2 regions of the Sphingobacterium sp. UBA7625 genome follow, and region 2 is predicted to be linked to the other one. Evidence: riboswitches for the same ligand, from Rfam matches in the RefSeq annotation. Region 2 holds a riboswitch; the other holds the start of a gene.

Region 1 (4,217 bases), on a different contig from region 2:
GCCTCTTTTGATCGAGTCCGAACAACAACCCAACCTATGGGACAAGTTGGAGTTAAAAAAAATACTCGCTTATGCTTATCTACTGATCGCAGTCTTCTTTCTGACACGATTAGTTTATCGGTGCTTAAAGCTCGCATTCCGCTTAAAGAAAATGGATTTTCAGGTGCATCAGGGAATTAAAGTGATTCAACCGTTTAATCAATTCAATAATTGTTCGATCTTTCATTACATCGTGATGGATAAAAACGCAATTGAAAGTCATGAAGGCAAGCTCATCTTTGCCCATGAGGCACAGCATATTTTGAAAGGGCATGCCTGCGACAAATTATACATCGAATTGATGTGCTGCTTTTTCTGGATAAACCCCGCCATTTACTGGGTTCGGAAAGAACTGCACCGCCTACATGAGTTTCAGGTCGACCGTGCAGTGGGCGAATGCTATGGAAAGACCGATTATGCAAGCTTCCTGCTGAATCTGACACAACAACATCAACAATTAGATTATATGCAAAGTAGAATTTTAAAAAACCAAAATGAATTGGTAGAACGCATCGACAGGTTGATGCGAAATCTATCGCCACGCACGAAAGGTTATCAGTATCTGCTGTTTGTTCCCTGTATATTCGTGTTAATTGTCTCTTTTTCTTTAATTAATCCCCCAAAAGAAAAAATCACTGCGCTCACTGCTGTTAAAAACGGTGTAAAGACCATTGTGCTGGATCCGGGACATGGCGGCAAAGATAATGGCGCCACCAACAGCAAAGGCCTGAAAGAGAAAGATCTTACGTTACAGGCTTGTAAGATGATTCAAAATGAACTTGAAAAAGAAGGTTTTCAAGTTGTATTAACCCATTCGAAAGACGAATTTATGATGCTCAAAGACCGCGCGGCATTTACCGGCGATGCCTTGGTTTCCATTCATTTCGATGTCGATCCTGCAAACACAAAACTGCCAATCGGCTTATTTTATCCAAAAGCCGTTGAGCTCCCGAAGATACAGGATCAAAGTCGGGAATTCGCATTCCGTCTCACACAAAATTTAAAAAATCAAGGATTGAGTACGCAGAAACCAGTTGAAAGCCATAGTCACGCTATCCTACGGGGAGCAAAAATACCTGCGCTCATTGTCAGCTTGGGGAATATAAATACATTTTCCGACACATTGGACCCGCAATTTATCAGCGCTTTCGCCAAAGCAATAAAAACGTCTCTGTCGGAATAGTTTTTTGTAAAACTATCCGTTAATTCTTTTTACAAAGATTCCAAACAATAGAAGATTCCCTATAGGGAGTCTTCTATTGCATTCCAGAGCTCAATGCGCTTTTGAAGCGCCTCTTTACTCACTATTTTCATTTCTTCCCATTTCTCGTCATCCTCTTTGGCTAGATCAGAGATCATCTGCATTGCCAAAGGACCATGCTCATCACCGTCCAGATCAATATGACGTTGGAAATAATAGATAAAATTATCCAAGCTCGATTCTGGGAAGTTGGTTTTTAGCTCCTGCAAAATAGAGGTAAACATACCTGGGATAAGATCCTCACGTCCGAATGTAAAAGCTGCGGCAATTTTATGTACCTGTCCCTCTTCGATCAGTTCAAAAGTAAAGTTCAGAAAATCTTTAATCCGTTTATCCAAGGTGGTCAAAGCAATGGCATCGAAAATACTTTTGGATTTCTTGGCATGGGCGATAAACTTATTGATCAGGTGTGGATCTGCCCCCATTTCACTCATTGCGTCCAGATACATTTCAAAATGGCTCAACCGACGACCATCAATGTATTCGTCAGATTCCTCAGCCAATACAATCTCGTTGATCAGATAGCGTGTCGATGGATGCTCGCTCGCAAACCAAGGTAAAGTCGTACAGGTCAGTTTAATCTGTAAAGCTTTTAGTAAAGACATAAAATCCCATACAGCGTACACATGCCCTTCTGTAAAAGAACGTAGATGCTTGATCGTTTTGATCTTACGATATAAAGGGTGTTGCAATAATACCTCGCGTTCGGCAGCAATGTATTCGTTAATTTCCGCAATTCTATTCATGGCGCAAAAGTATTGTCTTATCGCTGTTTTTTAAAGTATTTTCAATGAGATTACAGTAACATGATAAATTCCCCTTCCGGCTATCCGCTCCATAACCAAATCACAGACAACAGCTAACTAAATCACAGGCAACAGTCAGCCTCTACATTTGATCGTCCTAATCTTCTTGTCAATGCTCATTTACCGTTAAAAACAAAAATATTTTTTATTATAAAAAATAATCTACTATATTTGTAGAGTATTCAGAATTGCATGATGCAATACCAACCGAGTGTAGGCACCGCGGTGGTAAATTAATACGGGTTTCGACCAAAATAAACGTTGCACAACGCTTATTTTCCCACCAAGATCTGGATACAGTTTATGGTTTAATCCTTTAAATTTTTAAATTGTATGGCTACAACAACAAATCTTTACCAACACTTACTGGAAAAATTCAACTATTATTCTACGGACGAACTGATACAACTCAACAACGACACCATCTTAGGACAAGGTTGGGGTTCGGCCAAGGCAACCTTTCGAACTGCTTTGATCAGTACGTTCTCCAAAAGAGGACTGGATCTTTCCAACATCATTTCCAAGGAAGACGGTTTTACCTCAGTAAAGCAGGTGCCTGTACGTTTGGAACAGAACGTCTTGATCCCTTTACAGTAATCGCATCGGCACAAAAAACAGCGCGCATCGAAAGGACTTCGTGCGCGCTGCTGTTGTTGGTTTAGGAAATTGCCGATCAAAAGAAGGCGATAATCTTATTATTTGTAATTTGGATTCTGAATTAACACACCTGCGCTCTTTTCAATTTCTGTTTGTGGTAATGGCCAGCGGTAAAATTTGTCTTCAAAATGATAGGGCACTTTACTGTCTTTGACCGCATTGAGTACTTCGCCTGCGATATGCCAACGGATCAGGTCGTAATGCCGTAGTCCTTCGAAAGCAAGTTCTACCCTTCTTTCGTGGCGGATACGTTCGCGCATTTTTTCCTTGGTATAACGGGCAGGGAACCCGGGCATCTGGACGCGGCTCCTCAGGGTTTTCATGGCATCGTAAACCGATTGATCTGGCCCGGCGATTTCATTTTGTGCTTCGGCATACATCAATAACACCTCCCCAAACCGCAGTACAACCGCATCCTGCTGGCTCAATGTTGAAAAGCCAAAAGGTAAGTTGGCCGGATCCAGAAATTTCAGCACCCCATAACCTGTAGGCCGCGGGTTGGACGGTGTATGGATCTTACCACCACCAAAGTCAGGATGATCCACAAAAATTGTTTTGCTCAATCGCGGATCCCTATCTTTAAACGGATTGGTCCGGTCCGTCAATGGTGATTCACCAAAAGGCAGACCATCTTTGCATTCATAGGTATCCACGAGGTTTTGTAAAGGTGAAGCAGCGATCCAGTCGCCTAGGTACATGTCCCAGGGGGCTGTATTATTCGGTGCCAGAAAATTGACCGAAAAGATAATCTCGGTATTGTTCTTCTGTGTTGCATCGCGAAAGACATTTTCAAAAGCCATACTCAGGGTATACTCTTTCATGACATCGGTGCATAAGTCCTTTACCTCTTTCAAGATTGCTAAATCTGGCACCCCTTTGTCACCGTAAGCCGCAAACAATAAAACTCGTGCTTTCAAGGTTTTTGCTGAACTTGCGGTCGCATGTCCCCCATTATTGAAATAAGGTTTAGCCGCTAAGTTGGCGATCCCAAAATCCAGATCAGCCCGAATCTGTTTTAGAATATTCTCCGCACTTTCCTTTGGCTGACGCTGATCCTCCAGACTGAGGGGAGTCAGCACAAGCGGCACCTCACCATAAATACTGTACAATTGGAAATAAACAAAAGCACGGATAAAGCGGGCTTCGGCTTCCATATTTTTCTTCTCTGCATCGTTCATATCGGAGCCGTTATAACCCTGAAGCTTCTCGATCAGGCGATTGGCACGTCCTATTCCCACATAAGCATCGTTATAAATACCGGTTTCGTAGCCCCCTGTGGTCGGATTTAAATTCCCACCTACGATTTCATTAACGCTACCTGAGTTGAACTGATTGTAGCCATTGTCAGTCAGGCAGTCCCGAAAAGGCATCCCATAGGAGAAGGCTTCACTCTGCAACGATGCATAGACACCGGCTAATGCATTATCAAAATCCGATTTTTTGCTAAAATAGTT
Region 2 (4,217 bases):
AAAAGGTGCTTTTGATGAAACTGCTGCTGAAGCTAAATTCACTGCTTGGACTGAAGCTAACGAAGCTAGAATCTCTGGTAAAAAAGATGGTTTAGCGCAATCTAAAGCTGATGCTAAAAAAGCTGCTTTAGCTGCTGAGGCGAAGAAAAAAGAAGAAAAAGCTGCTGCTGTAGCTGCTAAAAATGCTCCTGTAGCAGAAGAACCTGCTGCTGAAGAGACTGAAGCTCCTGCATCAGAAGAAACTGAAGGTTAATTCTTTCATAAAGTATTCGAGAAAGCCGACTCAATCTTGAGCCGGCTTTTTTTAATAAACTTGTTTATGGGTTAAGATGTGATGCTGATTGCGCTGGTCCAAAATAGTGAGCGGGCCATACCATTATATCTTCATTCAAAAAAATGAAAATTAAACAGATGCTCAATATATAGCGAAGCTGATCAAAATAGCATCTCAATACTAATATCTCAAAACGCAATACTACCAAATGACTGTCGATCAAAGTTTTTATATAGGCTACATCAGCAAAACGAGAGGTCTTAAAGGCGAAATACAATTGTTTTTCGAATTTGAAGACTACGAAAGCCTGCATATGGATGTCGTTTTCCTGGAGGTCAACAAAAAGCTTGTGCCCTATTTTATCGATGCTATAAAACTGCAGAAAAATAGTACGGCCTACGTGACATTTGAAGATGTCGATCACATCGATAAGGCACAGGCACTTGTCCGCAAAAAGGTTTATCTGCCCAATGATAAAATGCCAGAACGTGATCCAGATGATTTTAGATATACGGATTTAATTGGCTTTTTGGTGATCGACGAAACTCATGGTGAACTGGGAGAAATTACGGATGTACAGGAATTTCCACAGCAATTCGTCGCTACAGTTGATATGAATGGTAAAGAATTGATGTTTCCGCTATCCGATGATTTAATCTTAGGAATAGATGGCGAAGAAGAGATTATTGAAGTTACATTGCCTGAAGGGCTAGTTGATCTCTATAAAGAATAAGAGAGGCGATCTTAGCTTAAATCCGTTGTCCAGATCGGGATTTAAGCGTATTGCTTGATTCGCGTAAATATTAACAAAGCAGGTTCAAATTCGTAAGCGAAGTTTTGAAACTGCTTTTGTTTCATTGGGTTAAGGTCACAAAAGTATTTGATTTTATTGGCGGAATTCACTTGTTGAAATGATCTGGTATATCTTACTTTGGGGGATTTTGAGTATATTGGTACTAAATAATCAATATATTGACCATATTAAATGATCGTTTTGAGACCATTATTGATCCTTATTTTAACGCTATTTTTGTCCTCCTGCGTTTTTCTGGGAAGGGATAAGGAGTTCCCTGACGGAAATTACCAGGTTATCTGCGGTTATACCAATGAGGTTTATTTAAAGGCTAAAGCCGATAATCCGCCAAATGTTGAGCCTGATGCCCGTTGTGATCATCCGCTTTATTATCGTTCCTTTCTTTCCCTTCAGGATAAAGAACATTTTGTCCTCGCCATAGACGATATCCTGTTGTATGGTAAATATGCATTTAACGGGAGTAAGCTTGAGCTTATAGATGCTACAAAGGGAAAACTATCCTTGGATATTATCCGGATGAAAAAGGATTTTGTGCAGTTGAAAGGTGATTTCTCTGCGTTTAATTCCGCTCATTTGCCAAATACCGAGCGACTGTACATCAATTTCGAATTGGACAAGACACCCATTCGGGAGCAGCCCAGTAAATTTGATAGCGGAATCAATCTTTGGCGTAATATTCCAACAAGAGCTGAGAATGACCAAGAGATAAAGAGCCGTGCATTGAATTTTTTAGATTATTCGATTGCCTATTTTCAGCACATTTCTAATTCTGGCGTTCATAATGATTACAAGATAGACGGAGTTGAGTCGCCGATTACCTATGCCCAAAATGGAATTGTATTAAAGGAATGGAAAGATGTTCCTGTCTCGTGGAAGGAGCTGTTTTACAATGAGGAAAATGCAATGGTCGCCTATAAATATTTGCTAGCTGGATTTAAGTATGGACAAAAGGAGAAGTATAGCGTGACGGGGTTGCTATTAATTACATTTTATTTGAAGAATTTGCGTAACTCACTATCAACTTTGGGATAAATTACATCGATAAAGCCGGGAGCAAGACAGCTTTATCGATGTAATTTATAGATTTTCGAAAAATATTTTTGTTGTTTGGTTTTTTAAAACGATATTAGCAACGCTTATAGAGAAAGGCCGAGGGACTAGACCCAGTGAAGCCTTAGCAACCTGTATTGTTCAAGGTGCTAAATTCTACCCTGCTCCATGTGGGAAAGATAAGTTACATGCAGATAGACATATCCTCGACTTGTGCGTTTCGATGTAAGCCAACCCAAACTTAAAACAGTTTTTTAATGAAGATTACCGATCATATCCAGAATGCTAAAGGAAAAACATTGTTTTCTTTTGAGCTATTGCCTCCTGCAAAGGGACAGGGCATCCAAAGTATTTTTAAAACAATGGATGAGCTGATGGAATTTAAACCGCCTTTTATAGATGTAACTTATCATCGTGAAGATTACATTTATAAGGAACATGCTGGCGGGTTATTGGAGCGAGTATCCTATCGCAAACGACCGGGCACAGTGGCGATATGTGCTGCTATCATGAATAAGTATAAGGTAGATGCAGTGCCGCATCTGATATGTGGTGGCTTTACCAAAGAGGAAACAGAAAATGCTTTGATTGACCTGAATTTCTTGGGTATCGACAATGTGTTGGTGCTGCGAGGTGATGCGCGCAAAGGAGATGCTGATTTTATTCCAACTGAAGGTGGTCACGCTTTTGCTACGGATCTATTGGAACAGGTCACGGATATGAATAAGGGGAAGTATCTCCACGAAGATATTATTACATCTGAAAAAACTGATTTTTGTATCGGAGTAGCCGGATATCCGGAGAAACATTTTGAATCACCTAATTTCAATACGGACTTTAAATACCTGAAACAAAAAGTCGATATGGGGGCGGAATTTATCGTGACGCAGATGTTCTTTAATGTAGAAAAATACAAGGAATTTGTGACCAAATGCCGCGACAACGGAATTCATGTGCCTATTATCCCGGGGCTCAAACCCTTGACGACAAAAAAACAGTTGGTCACATTGCCACGAATTTTCCATTTGGATATTCCGGAGGAATTGAGTGATGCAGTTGCATCATGTAAAACCAATGCTGATGTGAGGCAAGTAGGTGAAGAATGGCTTGTACAGCAATGTCAGGAACTGATCAAATTTGGTGCGCCAGTGTTGCATTTTTACACCATGAGTAATCCCGGCCCAACCAAAAAGATTGTTGAAAAATTAGTCTAAAAATATAAATAGAGCGAGGGAAGAGTCCCTCGCTTTTTTATTAAAACTATAGTAGAAATACGTCTATGTCTCTGTGAAACGAATTTCTGTCCATCCGATTGTCGCCTGTCGTGCATAGCGGGCGGATGTTGGCATCACTTCCCTTTAAAAAACTGTATTTCTCTTTTCATTATAGAAGCAGCGTCCTCAGAAAAATATTTTTATTAAATCATGATGTTAAATAGTGTTAATTAACATTTTTAAATCGAGATAACTCTTTAATTTAAAGTACTAAAAGGAATAAAGATTTATACCAATTGACCTTATGGCGTACAATAAATTAAATAATCTATTCGGTTTGACCTGTGGCCTTATTGCCACGCTTGTCTACATTGCTACCGTTGAAAAGACCGTAAGCTGGTGGGACTGTGGTGAATTTATTGCCTGTGCCTACAAACTTGAGGTGGCCCATCAGCCCGGTGCACCTTTATTTTTGCTTATTCAGAATGTTTTTTCCAATCTCGCACTCGGTAACGTCGGAAAGATAGCCTACTGGATGAATATTGGTTCGGCGATCTGTAGTGGTTTGACCGTGGTATTTCTGTTTTGGACAATCACTGCTATAGCCAAGAAAATTTTGAAGAAGCCACAGCAGCCTACTTTCTCCTACTACCTACAGCTTTTCGCTGCAGGGACAGTCGGGGCAATGGCTTTCAGCTTCAGTGATACATTTTGGTATTCCGCTGTGGAATCTGAAGTGTACGCGATGTCCTCGCTTTGTACGGCAGTGGTTTTCTGGGCAATTTTCAAATGGGAAGCGCGGGCAGATCAGCATGGAAGCGACCGCTGGTTGATTTTTATTGCTTTTGTCATGGGACTTTCGATC

Evidence for each region. A riboswitch is a leader RNA that binds a small molecule or an ion and turns the genes downstream of it on or off. The one in region 2 is predicted to bind S-adenosylmethionine.
Region 1: another riboswitch for S-adenosylmethionine. It lies ahead of B4G94_RS14640 (5-oxoprolinase); the one in region 2 lies ahead of B4G94_RS21440 (methylenetetrahydrofolate reductase).

The regions. Positions count from the first base shown of each region.
Region 1 is NZ_DLJD01000031.1:74,895-79,111, forward strand. Features, by position in the region: gene B4G94_RS14630 (N-acetylmuramoyl-L-alanine amidase) at 1-1,222, shown strand, start outside; gene B4G94_RS14635 (DUF3050 domain-containing protein) at 1,282-2,046, opposite strand; SAM-I-IV-variant riboswitch at 2,280-2,373, shown strand; gene B4G94_RS14640 (5-oxoprolinase) at 2,440-2,703, shown strand; gene B4G94_RS14645 (RagB/SusD family nutrient uptake outer membrane protein) at 2,802-4,217, opposite strand, start outside.
Region 2 is NZ_DLJD01000051.1:296,286-300,502, forward strand. Features, by position in the region: gene B4G94_RS21425 (30S ribosomal protein S16) at 1-253, shown strand, start outside; gene rimM (ribosome maturation factor RimM) at 483-1,007, shown strand; gene B4G94_RS21435 (hypothetical protein) at 1,269-2,120, shown strand; SAM riboswitch class I at 2,222-2,324, shown strand; gene B4G94_RS21440 (methylenetetrahydrofolate reductase) at 2,396-3,352, shown strand; gene B4G94_RS21445 (DUF2723 domain-containing protein) at 3,657-4,217, shown strand, end outside.